3 regions of the Afipia dichlorophenoxyacetatis genome follow, and region 3 is predicted to be linked to each of the others. Evidence: predicted binding sites of a transcription regulator. Region 3 holds the regulator's gene; each other region holds the start of a gene.

Region 1 (7,011 bases), 640 kb from region 3:
CCGAGCCGCTCCATCTTCTGAATCATCTGCGGCAGCACTGTTTCAGATGAGCTGGTGCCGAGGACAATCAGCAATTCGTCCTTGATGTAAGCAATGAAGCGAAGAATCGAGAAACCGGAGAAACGCGCGATAGCGCCCAACACGAACAAAACAAACAGAACGCTCGTCAGATAGAACGTGCCGATCAGCGCCGCGAGATTCCACAACGCGCCGAGGCCATAGGCGCCGACAGTAAAGGCCATTGCACCAAATGCACCGACGGGTGCCGCGCGTACGACAATACGGATGATACCGAAGAAGACTTTCGCCGCCATATCGACGGCTTTCGCAATCGGCTCACCCGCGGGGCCCATGAAGGCGATGGCAAAACCGGATAGGATCGACACCAGCAACACTTGCAGCAGGTCGCCCTTTGCCAGTGCTCCGAAATAGCTCTCCGGAATAATCGCCATCAGGTGCGCGACAATGCCGTCTTCGTGGGCTTTGGTCACGTAGCTCGCGACAGCTTTCGGATCGAGCGTAGCCGGATCGATGTTGAATCCGCTTCCCGGCTGAACGAGTTCGCCGACCAGAAGACCGATCAGCAGCGCAATTGTTGAGACGACTTCAAAATAGAACAGTGTCTTGATGCCGACGCGGCCGACGCGCTTGAGATCGCCCATCGACGAGATGCCGTGCACCACCGTGCAGAAGATGACGGGAGCAATCATCATCTTGATGAGCGCAATAAAACCGTCGCCGAGCGGCTTCAGGGCCTTGCCTGTGCCGGGATAGAAATGACCGACGAGCACGCCAAGGGCGATGGCGATCAGCACCTGGATATACAGGATGCTGTACCAAGGGGAGCGCGTAGAGGTTTGCGCGGGCGCGGAGGCAGTCACGGTCATTGCGATGGGCCTTGATCAGAAAGAATGAATGTCAGGGGGATACACAGATTGGCGAAACTGCGCCAGATTGTCGCAACGCTCAAGAAAAATCGTGTAAAATTGGTATTTTGCGGCTGATAACGAGCCAAAAAAGGCTTTCCGGCGGTTTCAGGACACCGGCGCGCGCTGACCGTCATCGTCCGCACGAGCACGGTACAACGCTCCTTCTCGCAAGACGGACAGTCATGGGCGAATACTCATCGAGGAGCTTTCGCAACGAAAATGGCCCCGGACGGTGTCCGGGACCGCTTTATTTTAGACGTCGCAGTGAAAACTGCAGCCGGTGGTCTCGTTGGCAAACATGAGGCGTCAGCCGAGCTGGAAGTTCTTTCCGTCTGCGAAAGCCAGAGTGACAGGCCCGAAGCCGACATTCACCGCAAGCTGATCTGCTCCGTCATTGAAGGAAAGCGTCGCAACGCCGTCCAACACCGAGACCTGCATCTTGTCCGCAGTCAAACCGTCGCCGAGTTGAATCGTGGTATCAAGCCCTGCGTAAATGGTGTCCTTGCCGTCACCAGCATTGAAAATGACAGTGGACCCGCGATTGGCCCGAATGACATCGTCACCAGCGCCTCCGACCACGACCGTTCCATTGTCCGCATTAATCGTATCGTTGCCGGCACCGCCGTCGACAAAACCGCCCACGGTAGCAGAGATAGCGTCATCCCCGTTTCCGCCGCTGGCCTTGCCATTGCTCCACACGCTGATGGTGTCATTGCCGTCGCCACCGTCCACCAGACTGTCGGACCATGCGCTGATCTTGTCATCGCCGGCCCCACCGCTGACCTGACTGTTTGACCAGGCCTTGATCTCATCGTCGCCATCGCCGCCACTAACTTGGCTGTCAGACCAGGCACTGATGATGTCGTTGCCGCTGCCGCCGCTGCTAACGGTGTTGCTCCAGGCCCGGATCATGTCATCACCGTCGGCACCTTCGACGACGCTGTCTGACCAGACATCGACCTGATCATTGCCGGACCCCGCGTAAACGCCGGACCCCGACCATGCCCTCACGGAGTCATTTCCTGCCCCGCTGTCGACAACGCTACCGGACCAGACATCAATGACATCGTTACCGTCGCCACTGTCGACGAGACTTCCACTCCAGCCCGACAACTTGTCGTTGCCGTCAGTTCCCTCAATGTGCGTCATGCCAAATTCCTGCAGGTGCATCAGAAATGACTGCACCACCGGAGACTGACCGATGCTGTTTTTCGTGGGAGCGGGTCCGTTCGTTACTCCAAGAATAGCGGCTGCAGTCGCTTCCTGCGACATGACCGGGGCCGCCTCGAGAAATCTAGGGGCTGCGGGGGCTTGTGGTGGCATCCACCACACACCGGCGAAAGCACGGTTCGTAAAAATATTCATGGCAGACCAATCCTTGATATTGCCGAATGCTACACAACTGATGGATGCAATCCATCGGCAATACACTGAGTAGGTGTCTCCAAGAATTCCTTAACCTGCCCGCTTCAAACGCAACGACAAGATGCGACAAACCATCACACCCGTCTCATTCGCCAACAAGCCAGGCCGAGCCTACTTTCCGATCGCCTTTTCGTAGATTTCCGGCTTGAATCCGACCAGTAAACGTCCGCGACCAAGATCGAGAACCGGCCGCTTGATCATGGATGGCTGCCCGAGCATCAGGGCCAGCGCCTTTTTCTCCGTCAGGCCTTCTTTCTGATCGTCAGGAAGTTTGCGGAACGTCGTCCCTGCCCGGTTGAGCAGCGTTTCCCAACCGACTTCCTTGCTCCATGTTGCAAGGCGTTCCTTCTCGATCCCTTCCGCCTTGTAATCATGAAAGCCGTAGTCGACGCCGTGCTTGTCGAGCCAGGCGCGGGCCTTCTTCATCGTATCGCAGTTCTTGATGCCGTAGATGGTAATGGTCACTTGAGACGCACCCTTCGCTTGCCTGATATGTTTTAAGTCTAGTACCGCCGATTTGAAGTCCCTGCATCAGGTGCGGCGATCTCTTTCAGGGACTTCAAATCGAAGGCGGTACTAGAATCATAGGGTTGCTAGTACCCTTTGCTTTCCGAAGTTCGCAAAGTGGCTGCTGCGACGTGTCACGAACTTCGGAAAGCGGGTACTAGACTGGAGCTGCAGCCCGAACGTTCTTTGAGCACGTCGGTAGAACGTACCTTAGCAAATAGACGTCTCGCTCCCAAAAGAGGACAACAACCATGGCGGAAAATCCCCCGACAAGAGGCGGCCTTGTCACCTATCTGCAAGTCGATGGCGCGATGAAAGCTTCTGACTTCTACCAACGCGCCTTTGGCGCCGAAGTCGCGGTAGCTCATCCCGTTGACGAAAAGGGACGCACAATGCACGTCCACCTCTACATCAATGGCTCGTCGCTGATGATGGGAGACGCTTATCCTGAGCATGGTCATTCACTGCAAAAACCGCAGGCATTCAATCTGACGCTGCAAGTCGACGACATTGATGCGTGGTGGAAACGCGCCGTGAATGCGGGCGCTGAAGTCGTGATGCCCGTAGCCGACATGTTTTGGGGTGACCGCTACGGCCAGCTGCGCGATCCGTTCGGCGTTCTCTGGGCAATGAACCAGCCTAAGGGCTGACTTTGACCACAAGAAACGGCAGCCGTCTCAGGACTGCCGTTTCTTCAATCAATGTTTTGAAATTCCGCGACCAGCCATTCGCACATTCATTGCAGCGGCCATCGCGCGAGATGAACGTGTTCATTTCGGCCGGGGCCTCGACCGCGAAGACTGTGAACGAGCACCAGCTCACTGACACGCCACCGCACCGTCTCAACGACATGTTCGATGATGATCTGCTCATCATACGAGAGCGTCATATGTGGCGTGAAGCTCGAAGCGGCCCACTTCTTAAGACTCGATCGCAGCATGGCGAGTTTGAGGGCTTCATGCAGCTCTGCTAGAGCTGCGATCTCGTCGCTGGGGCGCAGGACGAACGGGTGCGTTGTCTGATGACGACGAAACGTCAACGCGCGATCCAAGATCATGTCGAAGGCCGATACCGAAACCTCCGCACCAACTGCTCTCGCCGCAGCAACAATCTCTCTTGGAAGTCCCAAATAGACGCCGAGACCGAACAGCGAGACATGGAGACACTTGGGCGACAGCGGATTGCCTCTCAGGCCTACTCCCGCACGCAAGCGCTCAATAACATCGATGATCCAGGGCAAGTCTGCCACCGAGGGGACGAGTGCGAAGAACAGAGCATCAAGCAAATCACGCTCGCCGGATAAACGCTGCGGAACTTCGGATTCCAGAAAAGAAAGCTGTTCGGACATGATACGCACTCCGAAATATCTATAGAACAAAACAAGAACATAATCGCGCAACGATGGCAAGCCGCTTTGTTCAATCCAAACAATCTCCTTCACTGAACAGCCCGATTGCCGATCCAACTCAATGAGCGGACCGGCGATTTCGGACGAACTTGATGTCGGACGTCACACCTCAGCGGCAGCCTCAAATGCGTCCATGGTGCGGGTGGAATACACAAGAGCTGCCCCGGCATTGACGCTGATTGCCACCCCAAGTGCTTCAGCGATTTCTTCCTTGGTGGCTCCCTGCTTACGGGCTTCCGCAGAATGCACGGTGATACACCCGTCACAACGCAGGCTGACCGCGACCGCAAGGGCGATCAATTCGCGCGTTTTTGCATCGAGTTGCCCCGTCTTCGCGCCGGCGCCGCCCAGCGCCACGTACCCCTTCACTGTATCGGGACTGAGTTTCGCAATTTCGCCAACACCGGCGAGAACTTGCTGCCGATATTTATTCCAGTCGTGCATCCGCATAGCAGGCTTCCTATGTTTACCAACGCGCATGAGAGTAGCCCGCACAAAACGGGCCGTTGATGCCCGCTCGGTGCAATGCGATGACCAAACGGATCATTTCGGGAGAAAGGACCGCTGAACTTGAGTGACGTTCTTATGGCGAGCGGCTGGTGCTGGCGCCACTGTTCCAGGCTGGATTTGCTGACTGAAGACGCTACTCCGCAATCGGATCAGACCAGCCTCGCTCTGCGCAGGCCAATGCGGCGGCGCGTCTCCCAAAGCCATTGCATCCGGTCCGAGGCATGCCGCTCGGCCTCTGACGTTGCGACGTCAAGCAGAGCTCGCGCTTCTTCTTGCGCACCCCTCGTACCGAGATCGAGCAGACTATCCGCTTTCGCCAACAGGCAATCGAGCCGTATCAAACCCAGTCTCCAGCCGGTCCACCAGACGACATCGGGCGTCTTCGGCAGCTGCGCCAGCACGCGATCGGCCCATGACGCCGATTGCTCCATCATAAGGCGACGTGCGGCCGGATCAGTTTCGTCTGCCGCACGGATCGCGAGCGCGCGCATGCGATCCTGCATGGCGCTCTCGAACAATTCGACCGGCAACCCCGGGCGATCAAGGTCCACGAGCGCGAAGAGCTGTTCGGCGACAGCAACAGCGTCAGAAAAATGTTGTCGAGACAGGTGACGGGTAAGCTCCCTGCACAACACGCCGCGGTCGTCCCGCGTCACATCGGATAGAGCGTCGGGATAGATCCGAAGGTAAACGCCGGGTAGTGCGTTCTGCAGAGCGACGACCTCGCTCGGCCTCAGTTCGCTGCCGTAACTCAGCGTCAGCACTTCAAGTTGCGAAAGCCTCGAAAAAACGTCGATGGCTGATCGCACAGCCCGGGATGCGACTGAGCATGACATCCCGCGAAGACCACTCGCTTGGATAAGCCCCTCCGGCACGGCCTCATCGAAAATGGCTCCAAAATCGAGGTATTCCAGCGTAGGAGCGTTCCATAGTCGTGCCTCTGCACCGAAAACGAGCCCAGGCAAATTGCTGAAGCCTTGATCGAGCGCGCGCAGTTTCGGAAATTGGGCCAGATCGAGGTTGGCGACGAACTCGACATGGTCATCCGACCATCCACGTCCGATCACCAGCTTTTCAAGGGCCGGAAACGCACCTTGACCAAGAGGCAAGCCGTCGATCTTGTTGTAAGAGATATTCAGCTCACGCAATCCAGGATGAACGGCAAGCTCCGCCGGAATTGTCGTTAAGCCGCAGTCTTCTGCCGTCAGGACTTCCAGCATCGGGAAATAATACCCAAGCCAGTCCGGCAGAACCTTGATGTTGTTCTTCGACAAGCGGAGGACGCTTAATTCCCGATACGCGCGAATGTCCTCAGGAACGAAACTCAGATCGCAACCGATCAAATTGATTTCCGTAATCATCTCTCCGCGATTTGCGCGTGCGGCAATTGCGTCGAGCTTTTCTCGCCCGGCCTTGCTGAGCTTCGGTTCCGACGCCCTGCCGATTTCGATATCGGGTTTGAGGATGCTGCCGCCTGACGACAACCGCGTGATGATTTCGCCGTCCCTCAAGCTGCCGTAAGAATCGAGCATGTCCGGATCAAGTACGAGGCCAAGTGTCGCGTCAGCAAAGTCGGCTGGAATGTTCATCCGGCTGACGGAGCCTAGAGTAAACCGGCGCGTGACCTCTCCCGAAAATTTCATCGTGTAGTCGGCCGACAGCAACACATCGGCGCGTGTGCGGCCTGCCACACGCAGGGTGCCGTGATTGTAGAAACCAAAGACCGTGCCGTTGGCGATGAGATCGCCACCGATATCGACGATGCTGCCGCCGAGACAAAGATTTTTCGCCTCGAGATTTCCGAATACCTTGATCCGTGGCGACCAGTCGATATCCGGCTCGAGAAGCGTTGCCTTCGGCGCGATCAGATTGCCGGTGACAACGATGCCAACGAGATGGTCCTTCGCTCCCATTGTATCGATCAATTCGGGGACCAACCGCTCGGTCTGCAGCAATCCTTCAGTACCCAGAGTGAGATCGCCCTCGGTAAGCAGCACCAGTGCATTTTGGTCCATGCCCAAGGCTGCGGAAAAGCACTGGTAGACATCGTCGCCCCCTTCCGGAAAGAAGCAGGCAATGGCGGTTTCGGCAGGAATTAACGTGGTGCTCATGGACCCCTGCATGAACTGTAGTGCCAGTGGCGGCACGGAGATGACAAAACATCCCTTAGTCGCATACTGAGCGAAGGCGGTTCATGGTGAGCGAGCTAACGCGAGCGGGGAGCTCCCTCCA
Region 2 (7,011 bases), 2.0 Mb from region 3:
TGGAATCCACCAGCTTGGTGCCGGGCATGATCATGCCGCGCTCGACAAGCTCGGAGAAGGCCACGCGCGGCGCACCGCGTGCTGTCATGAAGGGCGCCAGGGTGGCTTCCGGCAGCGGTTCGATAGCAGCGATCCGCGCCTCGGCGGCCTTCGCATAATCGCGGTCACGCTCGAAGCCGATGTAGCTGCGGCCAAGCCGCTTGGCGACCGCGCCGGTCGTCCCCGTGCCGTTGAACGGATCGATCACCAGGTCGCCGGGTTTCGATGACGACAGCAGCACGCGTGCCAACAGACCTTCGGGCTTTTGCGTCGGGTGAACTTTCTTGCCGTCGTTGCCTTTCAGGCGCTCCTCGCCGGTACAGAGCGGGATCAGCCAATCCGATCGCGCCTGGACGTCCTCGTTGGCGGCCTTCAGCGCTTCGTAGTTGAAGGTATAGCCCTTGGCGTTCTCGTCGCGTGCCGCCCAAATCATCGTTTCATGCGCATTGGTGAAACGGCGGCCACGGAAATTCGGCATCGGATTGGTCTTGCGCCAGACGATATCGTTGAGAACCCAGAAGCCGAGGTCCTGCATGATGGCGCCGACGCGGAAAATGTTGTGATAGGAGCCGATCACCCACAGCGTTGCCGACGGCTTCATGATGCGGCGGCAGGCAAGAAGCCATGCGCGCGTGAAGTCGTCATAGGCAGCGAAGGATGAAAACTTGTCCCAGTCGTTGTTGACGGCATCGACATGCGATTCGTCAGGGCGTTTGAGTTCGCCCTTGAGCTGCAGATTGTACGGCGGATCGGCGAACACGAGATCGACCGAAGCTGCAGGCAGCTTCGACATCTCGGCGACGCAATCGCCGACAATAATGCGGGATGATGGGGACGATTCAAAATTAGTGCGGGGCGCCCTTGCAGACGCCCCGCGACGCGACACTACCATGACTCAAACTCTGACTCAGGCGACGCAGCCGGCGACGCGGGACTAACAAATCCGACTGTCATGACTATGATCGCACTAGGTAAAAATCGCCTTAATGGTAGGCACGATCACGCTAGGCAATATTTGCCGGGCACGGTATGAATCACCAGTGTCCCGAATCCAAAGTTCGCCACATCGTGCAGCGCGAACCGTAGAGAATTTTGGATTCGAGGCGACACTGGCAACCCGTGATTTGAGTGTGGTTCAGATTCAGAAGTTTGCTTAAAGGGCTCGCCGCAAAATGAAGCCAATTTCTGAACCGCCACATTCGGTGGATCCAGTGTTGCATTCGCGCGTTATGATGAGCGCCCGCCGACCGAGGAGAGACTCCGATGCGTTACGATGACTTCCGCCGCAGCGATAACATCGATGATCGCCGCGATGATGATGGCGGCGGCGGCGGATTCGGAGGCGGCGGAGGCGGCTTCGGACTTCCGATGGGTGGCGGTGGTCTCGGCATCGGCACTGTCATCGTGCTCGGTCTGATCGGCTGGGCTGTCGGTATCGATCCGCGCGTGTTGATCGGTGGCGCAGAAATTCTGACCGGCGGGCAGCAGGCGCCCACGTATCAGACCGATCGCAGGTCCGCGCCTGCGAAGACCGGTGCGCCGACCGACGAAATGGGCAGCATGATTGCCGGCGTGCTCGGTGAAATCGATGATCGCTGGAGTGAAATCTTCCAGGCGAGCGGGCAGAGCTATCGCGGTCCGCGCATTGTGCTCTTCCGCAACGCCACCAATGGCGGCCGTTGCGGCATGGCGCAATCGGCGATGGGCCCATTCTATTGTCCGCCCGACAAACAAATCTTCCTCGACACGGGATTTTTCCGCGAGGTCGAGACACGCTTCCGCGGTTGCACGGGCAGCGCCTGTAAATTTACCGCCGCCTACATCATCGCGCATGAAGCAGGTCATCATATCCAGAATCTACTCGGCATCCTGGATAAGGCACGTCAGATGCAGGAGAGAGCAGGCAGCAAGGCCGAAGCCAACGCTATTCAGGTGCGCGTCGAGTTGCAGGCTGACTGTTTGTCCGGCGTATGGGTGAACCGTGAGTCGAAGAAACGGCCGGGCTTCCTTGAAGAAGGCGATATCGACGCTGCGTTGACGACGGCAGCGGCGATCGGTGACGATACCTTGCAACGAAAGGCCACTGGCCGCGTGGTGCCGGACTCGTTTACCCATGGTTCGGCAGCGCAACGCAAGCGTTGGTTCATGACGGGCTATCAGCAGGGCAGCGTCGCCGCGTGCAATACCTTCGCGCCCGGTGTGCAGCTTTAGTTTCGATGTCAACGAACAGCGAACCCAAGCCGTTCATTCCGGTCAACATCGCGGTGTTGACCGTCTCGGACACGCGCTCTCTAAATGACGACAAGTCCGGCGCCACGCTGGCGGAGCGCATTGTTGCCGCGGGTCATCATCTCGCGGCCCGTGACATCGTCATCGATGATGTGGACGAGATCCGCGCAAAGCTGATGGCCTGGATCGCGGATGATGGCGTTGATGTCATCATCACCACGGGCGGCACCGGCTTCACCGGGCGCGATGTCACGCCCGAGGCGGCAGAGGCGCTGTTCGAGAAGCGCATGGATGGCTTCTCGATTGCCTTTCATATGATGAGCCACGCCAAGATCGGGATGTCGACGATCCAGAGCCGTGCAACAGCCGGCGTTGCGGGCGCGACGTTTATCTTCTGCCTGCCGGGATCGCCGGGAGCCTGCAAGGATGGCTGGGACGGTATTCTCGTCCATCAACTCGATTACCGGACGCGGCCGTGCAATTTCGTCGAGATCATGCCGCGGCTCGACGAGCATCTGCAGCGTGGCAAGGGTTAGGTCTTCTCCTCAAGCGACAGCTCCCACGTCTCGCCCACGAGATCCTGACCGAAGCTGTGATGTGGTTCGCTCCCGATGCGCACGAACCCCGCGTTCTCGTAAATTCCGCGCGCGGCAAGCAGCATGCTTTGGGTCCACAACGTGATCTTGCGATAGCCGCGCACCCGCGCAAACTTGATGCATTCTTCTACGAGACGTTTTCCCAGCCCGCGACCGCGGCCGAGTGGGTCGACCAATAGCAGACGCAGCTTGGCGACCTCGGCGGATTCTTTGACCAAAAACACCGAGCCGGCGCGGCGTCCGTCGAGTTCGGCAATCCAGCAGCACTCAAAAGCGGGATCAAAATTTTTCAGAAACTGCGCTGCGATGTCAGCAACTAACCCTTCAAAAGAAATGTCCCAGCCGTAGTCCTGCGCATACAGCAGCCCGTGCTGCTGGATGACCCATCCCATATCGCCCGGCCGGTGAGGCCGCAGAATAATTTCTGAGCGATCGGCTTCGCCATCAAGCAGACGTTCAATTGTTGCCATCGCGTTGATCAAATCTTGCTTGCTGCGGGTCGGAAGCGTCTGAAGCATTACGCCGACATCGTCGTGCGAACTTCGGTTGAGGCGGCCAAAGGCAAGCCGGCCTTTGGCTGTTAGATTCAATCGGAATTGACGCCGATCTTCAGGGACGGGCTTTCGAGTGACGAGACCCTTGTCCATGAACGACTGGATGATGCGGCTGAGATAGCCGCGGTCGAGGCCAAGTTCGGCCCCGATCTCCTTGGCGGTCGGATCATTGCGATGCGCGAGTTCGAACAGCACACGCGCTTCGGTCAGGGAATACGGACTTTGCAGAAGCTGCTGGTCGAGAATGCCGATCTTGCGGGTATAAAAACGGTTGAACCGCCGGACGGCATCGATTCCGTTGGGTTCTTCCGGCTCGTGAATCTTGGTCATCGAAAGCCTCGCTCGATGATCCAATTCTCGCGATGATTGTTGACGGAGTCAACGATCTATTTTGGCCGGTCAGGCTGCTACGAAAATCCTGGTTCGCAGCGTGGCTCGGCCCGCTCGGCCAAGCTTTGAAAGCAACTTGGCCTCGGCGCGGCGGGCGGGAGCGTAGCCACCGAGCCGTTCGTAGTGATCGCGGGAGATCAGCAGACCCTGATCGGCGGAAGGGCCTGAAATGAAACGTGCAAGGGATCTGACGCCGTCGCGGATGCCGGCATTGTCGTACGGCGAACGCGCGTAGCGAAACACGCCGGCACGCTGATGGCCACTGAGCGAGACTGCTTGCATGAATTGCGCAGCTTCATCGATCCAGCCGGAATCCAACACCGAACCGGCGTGAAGAAACATCAGCCAGGGCGAACGGGTCTGGTCCGCTCCGGCCGCGAGTGCCGCGGCCCGTGATCCGTCAAATTTCAGAAACTGGCAGCCGGCAACATCGGCAACACGCTCGATGACACTGGAGCCTGCGCGATCCACCAGCACGACGTCGCGGACCACGCCTGCGGCTGCACCCGGAACGAGAGCGGCAAGAGTCGCGACAACAGGTGGCTCGACGCCTTCAGTGGGGATGACAACGCTGATCATGACCAGATGCTTGCAAGTGCCTGTCAGTCGGAAGCTCTGGACGGCATCGTTATCATCTTGTCACACTGAGAACAGCCCTTCCTGTGCAGCTTTTTGCGGCATTTATTAACGGCGCTGAGCTGGGCCATCACGACCACTCCAGCGCGTATGCGCCGGCGTGGTCGAATTCTTCATGTATCAATCGATGCTGCCGCCGATATAGATGTCCACCCCAGGCCGGGTGTAGTAGCGCGGTCCCGGCTCATAATAGGTCGGTCCATAATCCGGGCCGGGTGCGTAGGCGTACGAATCCTCAAGGGCGCCATAACCCGCGAAATTCGGGTTTGCCTGACACATTCCGCCTGCACCCTGGGTAGAGCGGACGCAGCTTGCGTACGTCATATAACCGCAACTCCGCGCGCTTTGACCGTCGGGATAGGTCGCACAGAATGCGCCTGCGCTGGCCGGTGTCGAGCTGATCGCCATGGCTGCTGGCGCTGCAGCGAGGACGGTAGCGATCGCGAACAATGATTTCCGCATGAGAAACTCTCCTTTCCATTCCTTCTTGGAAAGGCAACGCCGCAGCAGTGGGAAAGCTCCACGAATTGTTGATGAAACGACAAGCATCAAAGACAACAGCCAGCAAGCGCTCCGACGACCGTTCGCCGGAGCGCTTGCTTGCCCCATCCTTCACGTATCAATCGATGTCGTCGTCCACGTAGGCGCCAGTTCCCGGCTGAGCGTAATTGCGCGGCAATGGCCGATAATACGTTCGTCCATAAGCCCGGCCGGGCGCATAAGCATACGGACCGTCGTAGCCGCCGTAAGCGCGGAAAAACCGGTTCACGACGCACAGCCCTCCGACACCACTCGCCGTGCGGAGACAGCTGGCATAAGTATCCGTGCAGGCCCGGTAGCCTCCACCGTCGCTATTGATGTTACAGAACGGCTCTGCGTTAGCCGGTATCGAACTAATCGCCGCGACCATCGGTCCCGCAACGATGAGGGGGGCGACCGATAAAAATAACTTGTTCATGAGAAATCTCCTTCGACCGGTCAACGAAGGAAACGCCGATGCGAGGGAAAGGCTCCAATACCATTCGGATGATGATCATTTGATACCTTGGTAGTTCTTGTTTTGTTCTCATTTCATGCTATGTTGAGCTCATGAATCGAGCATCCGCCCTCAAGCAAGTGCCGGCCTCAGCGCCTTCCGAAACGGTCGGCGTGCCTTCGCCATTTCCGGACATCGAAGTCGCTATCGATAAGCAGAGGCGGCGGGGTCGTGGTGCGCAGTCGAATACCAGCGGGCGTTATGAAGCAGAGGCGCGTGTCACGTTCGACGATGGCTGGCAAAGCCTTGAAGAGCTTCCGCCGTTTAAGACAACAGTGGCCACCGACACCGCGCGCAAGGTGATCACCCGGAACGATTCGCCGGACATTGGTTTCGATCGTTCCATCAATCCCTATCGTGGATGCGAGCACGGCTGCGTCTATTGTTTCGCGCGACCAACCCACGCTTACATGGGGCTATCTCCCGGTCTCGATTTTGAAAGCAAGCTGTTCGTCAAACCTGATGCGCCTGATCTTCTGGAGAAGGAGCTGTCGGCGACTGGATACGAACCGCGCATGATCGCGATCGGCACCAACACGGATCCCTATCAGCCGATCGAGCGCGAGCGCAAAATCATGCGTGGCATTCTCGAAGTGCTGGAGCGAACGGCGCATCCGGTCGGCATCGTCACCAAGTCTGCGCTGGTGGTGCGGGATATCGACATTCTCGCCAAAATGGCCCAGCGAAATCTCGTCAAGGTCGCGCTGTCGGTGACCACGCTCGATCCAAAACTCGCACGCACGATGGAGCCGCGGGCCTCAACACCGACGAAACGTCTGGAGGCGCTTCGCATGCTCGCCGATGCGGGGATTCCAACGACGGTGATGGTCGCGCCTGTGATTCCGGCGCTGAATGATTCCGAGATCGAACGGATTCTTGATGCCGCGGCTCATGCCGGTGTGAAGGAAGCCAGTTACGTCTTGCTGCGTTTGCCGCTTGAGGTGCGTGACCTGTTCCGCGAGTGGCTCATGGCGAATTATCCGGATCGTTACCGGCATGTTTTCACGCTGATCCGGGATATGCGCGACGGTCGCGATTACGACTCGCAATGGGGAACGCGGATGAAGGGCACCGGGCCGATGGCCTGGATGATCGGGAGGCGTTTCGAGATTGCATGTGAGAAACTCGGCCTCAACAAGCGACGCTCGAAATTAACCACCGCTCATTTCGTCCGGCCGAAGCGCGGCAGCGAGCAGCTGGACTTGTTTTAGTTTTCAACCGCTCGACCGAATAGCGGGTATGGATGAAAGTTCCAGCTTGCGGCGCGCGTCTCGTGCCCCCAGCATCCCCGCATGATTCGAGCAAAGTCATCTGCGGTTCCGCGTGCCAAGGCAAAAGAGCGCGCGATCATTGTCGCCCCGACCTTCAAGCGCGAACGCGCCCTGTTGAAGAGCGACGTGTGGCCGGTGGCTGGCTGCGACGAGGCCGGACGAGGTCCGCTGGCTGGACCGGTGGTTGCGGCTGCGGTGATTCTGGACCCGAAGCGTGTCCCCAAAGGGCTCGACGATTCCAAACGACTCACCCGCGAACG
Region 3 (7,011 bases):
TCGAATCCGAAGGCCGCAGCATGGTGAGGCGCACTTCGGATTCAGGACATTCGCTTGAAAGGTAAACAATGACTGACGAATCGGTGCTGGACGAGGGCCGCGATTTCATCCGCGACATCGTCGCTGCGGATCTTGCTGCTGGAAAACATACCGGTGTGGTGACGCGGTTTCCGCCGGAGCCGAACGGCTATCTGCATCTCGGCCACGCCAAATCGATCTTCCTGAACTTCGGCCTCGCCCAAGAGTTCGGCGGACGCTGCCACCTGCGGTTCGACGACACCAATCCGGCCAAGGAAGAGCAGGAATATATCGACGCGATCGAACGCGATGTACGGTGGCTGGGCTTCGACTGGGGCAAGCACCTCTATTACGCATCCGACTATTTCGAGCAGCTCTACGCCTGGGCGCAGGATCTGATCCGCGCCGGCAAGGCCTATGTGGACGACCAGTCCCAGGCTGAAATCCGGCTGACCCGTGGCACGCTCACCGAGCCTGGCCAGAACGGCCCGTTCCGAGACCGCTCGGTCGATGAGAACCTCGATCTGTTCGCGCGGATGCGCGCCGGCGAGTTTCCGAACGGCACGCGCGTGCTGCGCGCCAAGATCGATATGACGTCGGGCAACATCAACATGCGCGACCCGGTGCTGTATCGCATCCTGCACGCGCATCATCCGCGCACCGGCCGTGCCTGGAATATCTATCCGAGCTACGATTTCGCCCACGGCCAGTCGGATGCCATCGAGAACATCACGCATTCGATCTGTACGCTGGAGTTTGCCGATCACCGACCGCTTTACGACTGGTTCCTGGATAACCTTCCGGTGCCGTCACATCCGCGCCAATACGAGTTCGCGCGCCTCAACGTCACTCATACCTTGCTGTCGAAGCGTGTGCTGACGCAGCTGGTGCGAGACGGTCATGTCTCCGGCTGGGATGATCCCCGCATGCCGACGCTGGCAGGTCTGCGCCGACGTGGCGTGCCGGCCGAAGCGCTCCGCGAATTCGTCAAACGCATCGGTGTGGCCAAGGCCAACAGCACCGTCGACATCGGCATGTTCGACTTTGCCATTCGCGAGACCCTTAACAAGACAGCGCAGCGCCGTATGGCCGTGCTGAAGCCGGTGAAGGTCGTGATCGAGAACTATCCTGAGGGGCAGTCGGAAGTGCTTGAGGCGATCAATCATCCCGACGATGCGTCGTTGGGTGTGCGCCAGATTCCGTTCGGTCGCGAGCTCTACATTGAGCAAGACGACTTCATGGAGAATCCGCCGAAGAAGTTCTTCCGCCTCTCGCCCGGCCGCGAAGTGCGGTTGCGTTACGCTTATTTCATCACCTGCAAAGAGGTGATCAAGGACGCGAGCGGCAATGTTGTCGAGCTGCGTTGTACGTATGATCCGGCAACCCGCGGCGGCAATGCACCTGACGGCCGCAAGGTGAAGGCAACGATCCACTGGGTCAGCGCAGCCGAGGCTATGCCCGCCGAAGTGCGACTCTATAACCTCCTGTTTTCGGCGCCGCAGCCGGATGCCTCGAACTTTGCCGAGCAGATCAATCCGGAGTCGCTGGAAGTGCTCACCGGATGCATGGTCGAACCGGCGCTTGCGGAGGGCAATGATCCCGCTCCAATGCAGTTCGAGCGGCAGGGCTATTTCTGTCGCGATCGCGACTCCACGCCGGGCAAGCTGGTGTTCAATCGCACGGTGGGCCTGCGCGACACCTGGGCCAAGGTCGCTTCGGAAGGTTAGCAGAGCCACGGCACTAACGGATTCCGCATCCGTTCACGGTTTCTGTCGCCCCATCCTCGGGTAGCATCCCCTGAGGAATGTGTGGGTAGGGTGGCGTGGCGTCCGGGTTGGATCAGAAGGATCGGCGCATGCAAGGCCGGGTCATCACCTGGCCTGCGCACAATCCGGCATTGCCCGGTGCGGCGCGTTCTTTTGGCATCGATCTCTGGACGAACATCGGATCGGTTCTGCGCACGTGGCTTGGTGCGGAGGCGGGGCCGGGGCGGCTGTTGCCGTGGGTGCCGGTCGCATTCGGTGCGGGCATCGCGGCCTACTTTGCCGCCGAGCGGGAGCCGGTCGCGTGGGTCACTGTTATCGTCGCCGTTGCGCTCTGTGTGAGTGCGTTTGTGGCGCGGAAGCATCGCGCCTTTCCAGTGGTCGTGCTGGTTGCAGCGGTTGCTACCGGCTTTGCCACAGCCACAGTGAGGACCGTGCGCGTCGCGCACACCGTCCTTGCGGCGCCTGCGTTCTCTGTCGCCATCAAGGGATTTGTCGAAACCCACGAGGAACGCGAGCGCACGGATCGTTTCATTCTGCGCGTGGAGGAGATGGACGCGGCGCGCAACCAGACCAAGCTCGAGCGTGTGCGGCTGTCGGTCAAGAAAGGCACCGCGCCCGCCGTCGGCAGCTTTGTCGAACTGAAGGCGCGATTGATGCCGCCCATGTCCCCGGCGCGGCCAGGTTCTTACGACTTTGGCCGCGACATCTATTTCCAGGGCATCGGCGCATCGGGCTTCGTCATGGGTGCGATCAAGACGGTGGAGCCGCCGCGCGCGGGCGGAATTTATCTCCGATACGTGACCGCGATGCAGGACATGCGCGATGCCATCGATAGCCGGATACGTACCGTCCTGAGCGGAGACGCGCGCGCCATCGCCACTGCACTTCTGACAGGGCGGCGTGATGCCATTTCCGGTCCTGTCAACGATGCGATGTTCATCTCCGGGCTGGGACATGTGTTGTCGATTTCCGGCTATCACATGGCGGTTGTGGCCGGCGTCGTGTTCTTCGCCGTGCGTGCGCTGCTCGCGCTGTTTCCATCGTTGACCGTCTCGTTTCCTATCAAGAAATGGTCTGCGGCCGCGGCGCTGATTGCCGCTGCATTCTATCTGCTCTTGTCGGGCGCTGAAGTTGCCACACAACGATCGTTCTTCATGACGGCGGTGGTACTGATCGCGATCATGGTCGATCGCCGAGCCGTGACGTTTCGGACGCTCGCTGTCGCCGCGATGATCGTGCTCATTGCGGCGCCCGAAGCCCTTGTTCATCCAAGCTTTCAAATGTCTTTCGCCGCGACCCTCGGTCTTGTCGCACTGGTGCAGATCGGCATGCCGAAGCTTTTCTCGGCGGCGGATAATTCACGCGTTGCACGTGCCGCGCTATGGGGTGGGCGCGAGGTGATGGTGCTGGCCTTGGCGTCGTTCATCGCCGGACTTGCGACGATGCCTTACGCGGCATTCCATTTTCACCGCATCACGCCCTATGGCGTGCTGGCAAATCTCGCAGCGATGCCCGTGGTGTCGGCATTGGTCATGCCTGCCGGATTGCTTGGCCTGATCGCCATGCCATTCGGGTTTGACGGCGTGTTCTGGCGGCTCATGGACTTTGGCATCGGCTGGATGATTACCGTGTCGCAGTGGGTGGCCGCACTTCCCGGTGCCATCGGCCGCATGGCGGCATTCGGGACCGGACCGTTGCTGGTCATGAGCGCCGGCATCATCATGATGGGATTGCTGCGGTCGCCCTTGCGCTGGGCTGGAGCAGCACTTGTGGTACTCGCGTCCGTCAGTGCTGTGATGGCGCCGCGGCCGGATATCCTTGTCTCGAACGATGGTCATACTGTCGGTGTTCGTGGCAAAGATGGACAGCTCCATCTCATGCAAACCCGCAAGGATGCCTTCCTCGTCCGCGAGTGGCTGACGGCGGATGCCGACGCGCGAACCGCAGGCGAGTCCTCGACCGCGGAGGGCGTGTCGTGCGACGAAGCCGGTTGCGTCGTTCAAACGGGTGAGGGTGCCTTTGTTGCTCTGACTAAGTCACCGGAGGCTTTCGCAGATGATTGTGCGCGGGCGGCCGTCATTGTGACCACGCGGCAGGCGCCGCAGGACTGCAAGGCGCTGGTGCTCGATCGGAACATTCTGCAACGGCAGGGACCGCTTGCGCTCCAAAGAACGCAAAACGGTTTCAGCATCACTGCTGCAAAACCGCGCGGCACAGATCGCCCGTGGTCGCCTGCGGTGCCAGAGGTTGAATCAGACACTCAAGCCCCTTCAAGGCCAACATCAGGACGGCCTACGTCTGTCGACGCCACTCCGGCCGAGAGTGATCTGCGGCCGGACGACTGACGCCATCCAGCTCAGTATTTCCGGTAAAGCCCGATCAGCTTGCCCTGGATGCGCACTCGGTTCGGCGGAAGGATGCGCACCTCGTAGGCCGCATTCGCTGGCTCCAGCGCGATCGACGCGCCACGGCGCCGGAACCGCTTGAGCGTGGCTTCTTCTTCATCGATCAGCGCCACGACGATGTCACCGGTATCCGCGCTTTCGTTGCGTTGGATGAGCACGGTGTCGCCGTCGAGAATGCCTGCTTCCACCATGGAGTCTCCGCGAACTTCCAGCGCATAGTGTTCGCCGGTGCCAAGCATGTCGGGCGGAACGCTGATGGTATGGCTGCGGGTCTGTAGCGCCTCAATGGGCGTACCTGCTGCGATACGGCCCATGACGGGCACAGCCACCGGAAAGTTCGTGTCGTCTTCGCCGCTCGATGGGGTGCTGGTGCGGACCTTGCCGAGGTTGCCCTCGATGACGCTGGGCGTGAAGCCGCGTCGTGCGCCGCCGCCGCCATTGGCGCCCAGTTCAGGAAGCTTGATGACTTCAATGGCGCGGGCGCGATTGGCGAGGCGCCGGATGAAGCCTCGCTCTTCCAGCGCCGTGATCAGGCGATGGATGCCCGACTTGGAACGCAGATCCAGCGCATCCTTCATTTCGTCGAAGGAGGGAGGAACCCCGGCCTCTTTCAGCCGCTCATTGATGAACCGCAAAAGCTCATACTGTTTGCGCGTCAGCATCTGAATGCTCCCCAAATATCCCGTGATCGGAGTGGCTCGTTGTTCTTCATTTCAAGCGAGTCACTCGAAACAAATCATGAACGAACACTATATGTTCCATATGTGTTCTGCAATCGTTAATTTTAGGTCAACGAAGTAAAGAACCCATCTTACAAGGGACATTGTGGAGGTGCTGAACCGCCTTTGGCGGCAGTGATGGGCAGAATCGCCCGCAGGACACCGGGAGATTCGCGGCCCGCCGGTTCACGCGTCTATACGCGAGTCGCTTACGCGGATGCTGAAGTATTCCTTGTTGTGCGGAACACGCGCCAAATGAAAAGGACAAGGAACTCCAGAACAACGAGAGCTGTCATCAATAGAAATGCCGAGGAGGCCGCAACATCGGAGCCTTGTCCTTGCAGGACGTAGCCCGCGATCAACAGCGGCCCGCTCCAGGCAAGGCTGCCGATCAGAATGGCGATGGTGAAGTGCGTGATCGCAAGATTGATCACGCCTGCTGGGATCGACAGATAGACACGTACCGCAGGAATGGTTTGCCCGACAACCGTGACCCAGAAGTGATTGCGGCGATAGGCGTCCGCCATACGCGGATAGAAATCAGGTTTCAAGAAAAGATAACGACCGAAGCGCGCGACGAAAGATTCGCTGCGCTTTGCTCCCAGGGCGAAGCCGAGGCCATACCAACACAGCGAGCCAATCGTCGAACCGATCGCGGCTGCGGCAACGGTCGTCGTCAAATCACCATGTCCCAGCGCGACCGCCATGCCGAGCAATACAAACACAAGATACGATGGGATGACCGGAAAGATCTTTTCCGCGATGGCTATTCCCACAATGCCGACAGGGCCGGCAGCGACCATAAACGATACGAATGCGTGAGGGTCCATCGTCATGAGCCCTGCGCCAATTTGGAAGGTTTGCGGCGGGTGATGCGATAGACCGAGGCGGGCGGAACGTTGAGAAACACGCGGCCCAAGCACGTTGCTTTGAGGCCAAGGCGATTGAGAAGCGGCTTGGGGATCGGGCACTGCATGCCATACGTGAATTGATAGTACGCACCGCCGGGCTTCAGATTACTGAAGGCACCGGTAAGAATGGCCATGACCTTCTTCGGAGACATGTTGAGAAGCGGCAGCCCGCTGACGACGGCGCCGAAGGTTTGATCTTTGAACAGATCGTGCGAGATGATCCACGAGGCATCCATCCAGAGCACGCGTGCTCGCGGAAAGCGCATTTGAAGCAGCCTCATGAAATCGGAGCCGTATTCGATCAGCGTCAGATCGGATTCTTCCACGCCACGTTCGAGCAGGGCGTCGGTGAAAATACCAGTCCCGGGACCAAGCTCGAGAACTGGTCCGGATGCAGCAGTAATTTCACTCGTGATGAGGTTTGCGAGATTGGGACCAGATGGAGCGATCGCTCCTACAGTCCGGGGATTCGAGGCCAGCGCGCGGAAGAAGAGAAGGACATCGCGTGTCGTCATGTCGGAGAATCATCCATCCAGTCAGAGCGAAATGCCGAGATCGGCATGGCGCAATGTGTGAGGGATGGACGTTGTGTGAACATTGCGACCCGCAGCGTGTCGCAAGATTTTCAATCGACGATGGCGAGCCGCAGTCGTGCGGACTCTACGCAACGTGTGGCGTCGACGGGAAGGTTATTCGCACACGCGCTCCACCTTCTGGACCATCGAGCATGGCAATCTGGCCGTCATGCAGCCGTACGATTTCCTGAACAAGATTGAGGCCAAGGCCTGCACCGCGATCGAAGCCATGCAGGCGATAGAATGGCTCGAAGATACGCTGCCGTTGCTTGAGCGGTACGCCAGGACCCTGATCGGTGACCGAGATTGTCGCGGGCTCATCAACGCGTACGGTGATGACGCCTTTGCGGCCACCATATTGGATTGCATTCTGGATCAGGTTGGTGAGCGCGCGCTCCAGCGATCCCTCGTCTCCGCGGATATCGGCACGTTCGGATTCGGCCTCGAATGACAACTCGTAACCTGCAGAGATGGCGAGAGGCGCGAGATCGCCGACGACCTTTCTGCCGAGCGATACGAGATCCACGTCGGTGAATTGATTGGTGAGTTGACCGATGCGCTGGAGATCGAGGAGTTGGTCCGCCAGAATCGAGAGGCGAGCCACATCCTCAAGCACA

What was found. Region 3 encodes LexA, which represses DNA repair genes until DNA is damaged. Its sites were predicted from a motif close to TGTTCNNNNTGTGTTCNG; they were not measured.
Region 1: a site for LexA is predicted at 4,232-4,249, ahead of ACZ5C3_RS17780 (2'-5' RNA ligase family protein). Genes of this name have one in related genera too.
Region 2: a site for LexA is predicted at 5,495-5,512, ahead of ACZ5C3_RS05300 (PA0069 family radical SAM protein). Genes of this name have one in related genera too.

What each region holds. Positions count from the first base shown of each region.
Region 1 is NZ_AP029250.1:3,787,718-3,794,728, forward strand. Features, by position in the region: gene ACZ5C3_RS17760 (dicarboxylate/amino acid:cation symporter) at 1-887, opposite strand, end outside; gene ACZ5C3_RS17765 (calcium-binding protein) at 1,236-2,294, opposite strand; gene ACZ5C3_RS17770 (ArsC family reductase) at 2,466-2,819, opposite strand; gene ACZ5C3_RS17775 (VOC family protein) at 3,113-3,511, shown strand; gene ACZ5C3_RS17780 (2'-5' RNA ligase family protein) at 3,598-4,209, opposite strand; gene ACZ5C3_RS17785 (carboxymuconolactone decarboxylase family protein) at 4,372-4,719, opposite strand; gene ACZ5C3_RS17790 (leucine-rich repeat domain-containing protein) at 4,929-6,890, opposite strand.
Region 2 is NZ_AP029250.1:1,128,640-1,135,650, forward strand. Features, by position in the region: gene ACZ5C3_RS05265 (DNA methyltransferase) at 1-931, opposite strand, end outside; gene ypfJ (KPN_02809 family neutral zinc metallopeptidase) at 1,303-2,250, shown strand; gene moaB (molybdenum cofactor biosynthesis protein B) at 2,256-2,804, shown strand; gene ACZ5C3_RS05280 (bifunctional helix-turn-helix transcriptional regulator/GNAT family N-acetyltransferase) at 2,801-3,748, opposite strand; gene ACZ5C3_RS05285 (glycosyl transferase) at 3,818-4,387, opposite strand; gene ACZ5C3_RS05290 (DUF3551 domain-containing protein) at 4,565-4,906, opposite strand; gene ACZ5C3_RS05295 (DUF3551 domain-containing protein) at 5,064-5,402, opposite strand; gene ACZ5C3_RS05300 (PA0069 family radical SAM protein) at 5,534-6,691, shown strand; gene ACZ5C3_RS05305 (ribonuclease HII) at 6,773-7,011, shown strand, end outside.
Region 3 is NZ_AP029250.1:3,145,851-3,152,861, forward strand. Features, by position in the region: gene ACZ5C3_RS14820 (glutamine--tRNA ligase/YqeY domain fusion protein) at 69-1,745, shown strand; gene ACZ5C3_RS14825 (ComEC/Rec2 family competence protein) at 1,874-4,129, shown strand; gene lexA (transcriptional repressor LexA) at 4,141-4,851, opposite strand; gene ACZ5C3_RS14835 (DedA family protein) at 5,118-5,744, opposite strand; gene ACZ5C3_RS14840 (class I SAM-dependent methyltransferase) at 5,741-6,334, opposite strand; gene ACZ5C3_RS14845 (sensor histidine kinase) at 6,480-7,011, opposite strand, start outside.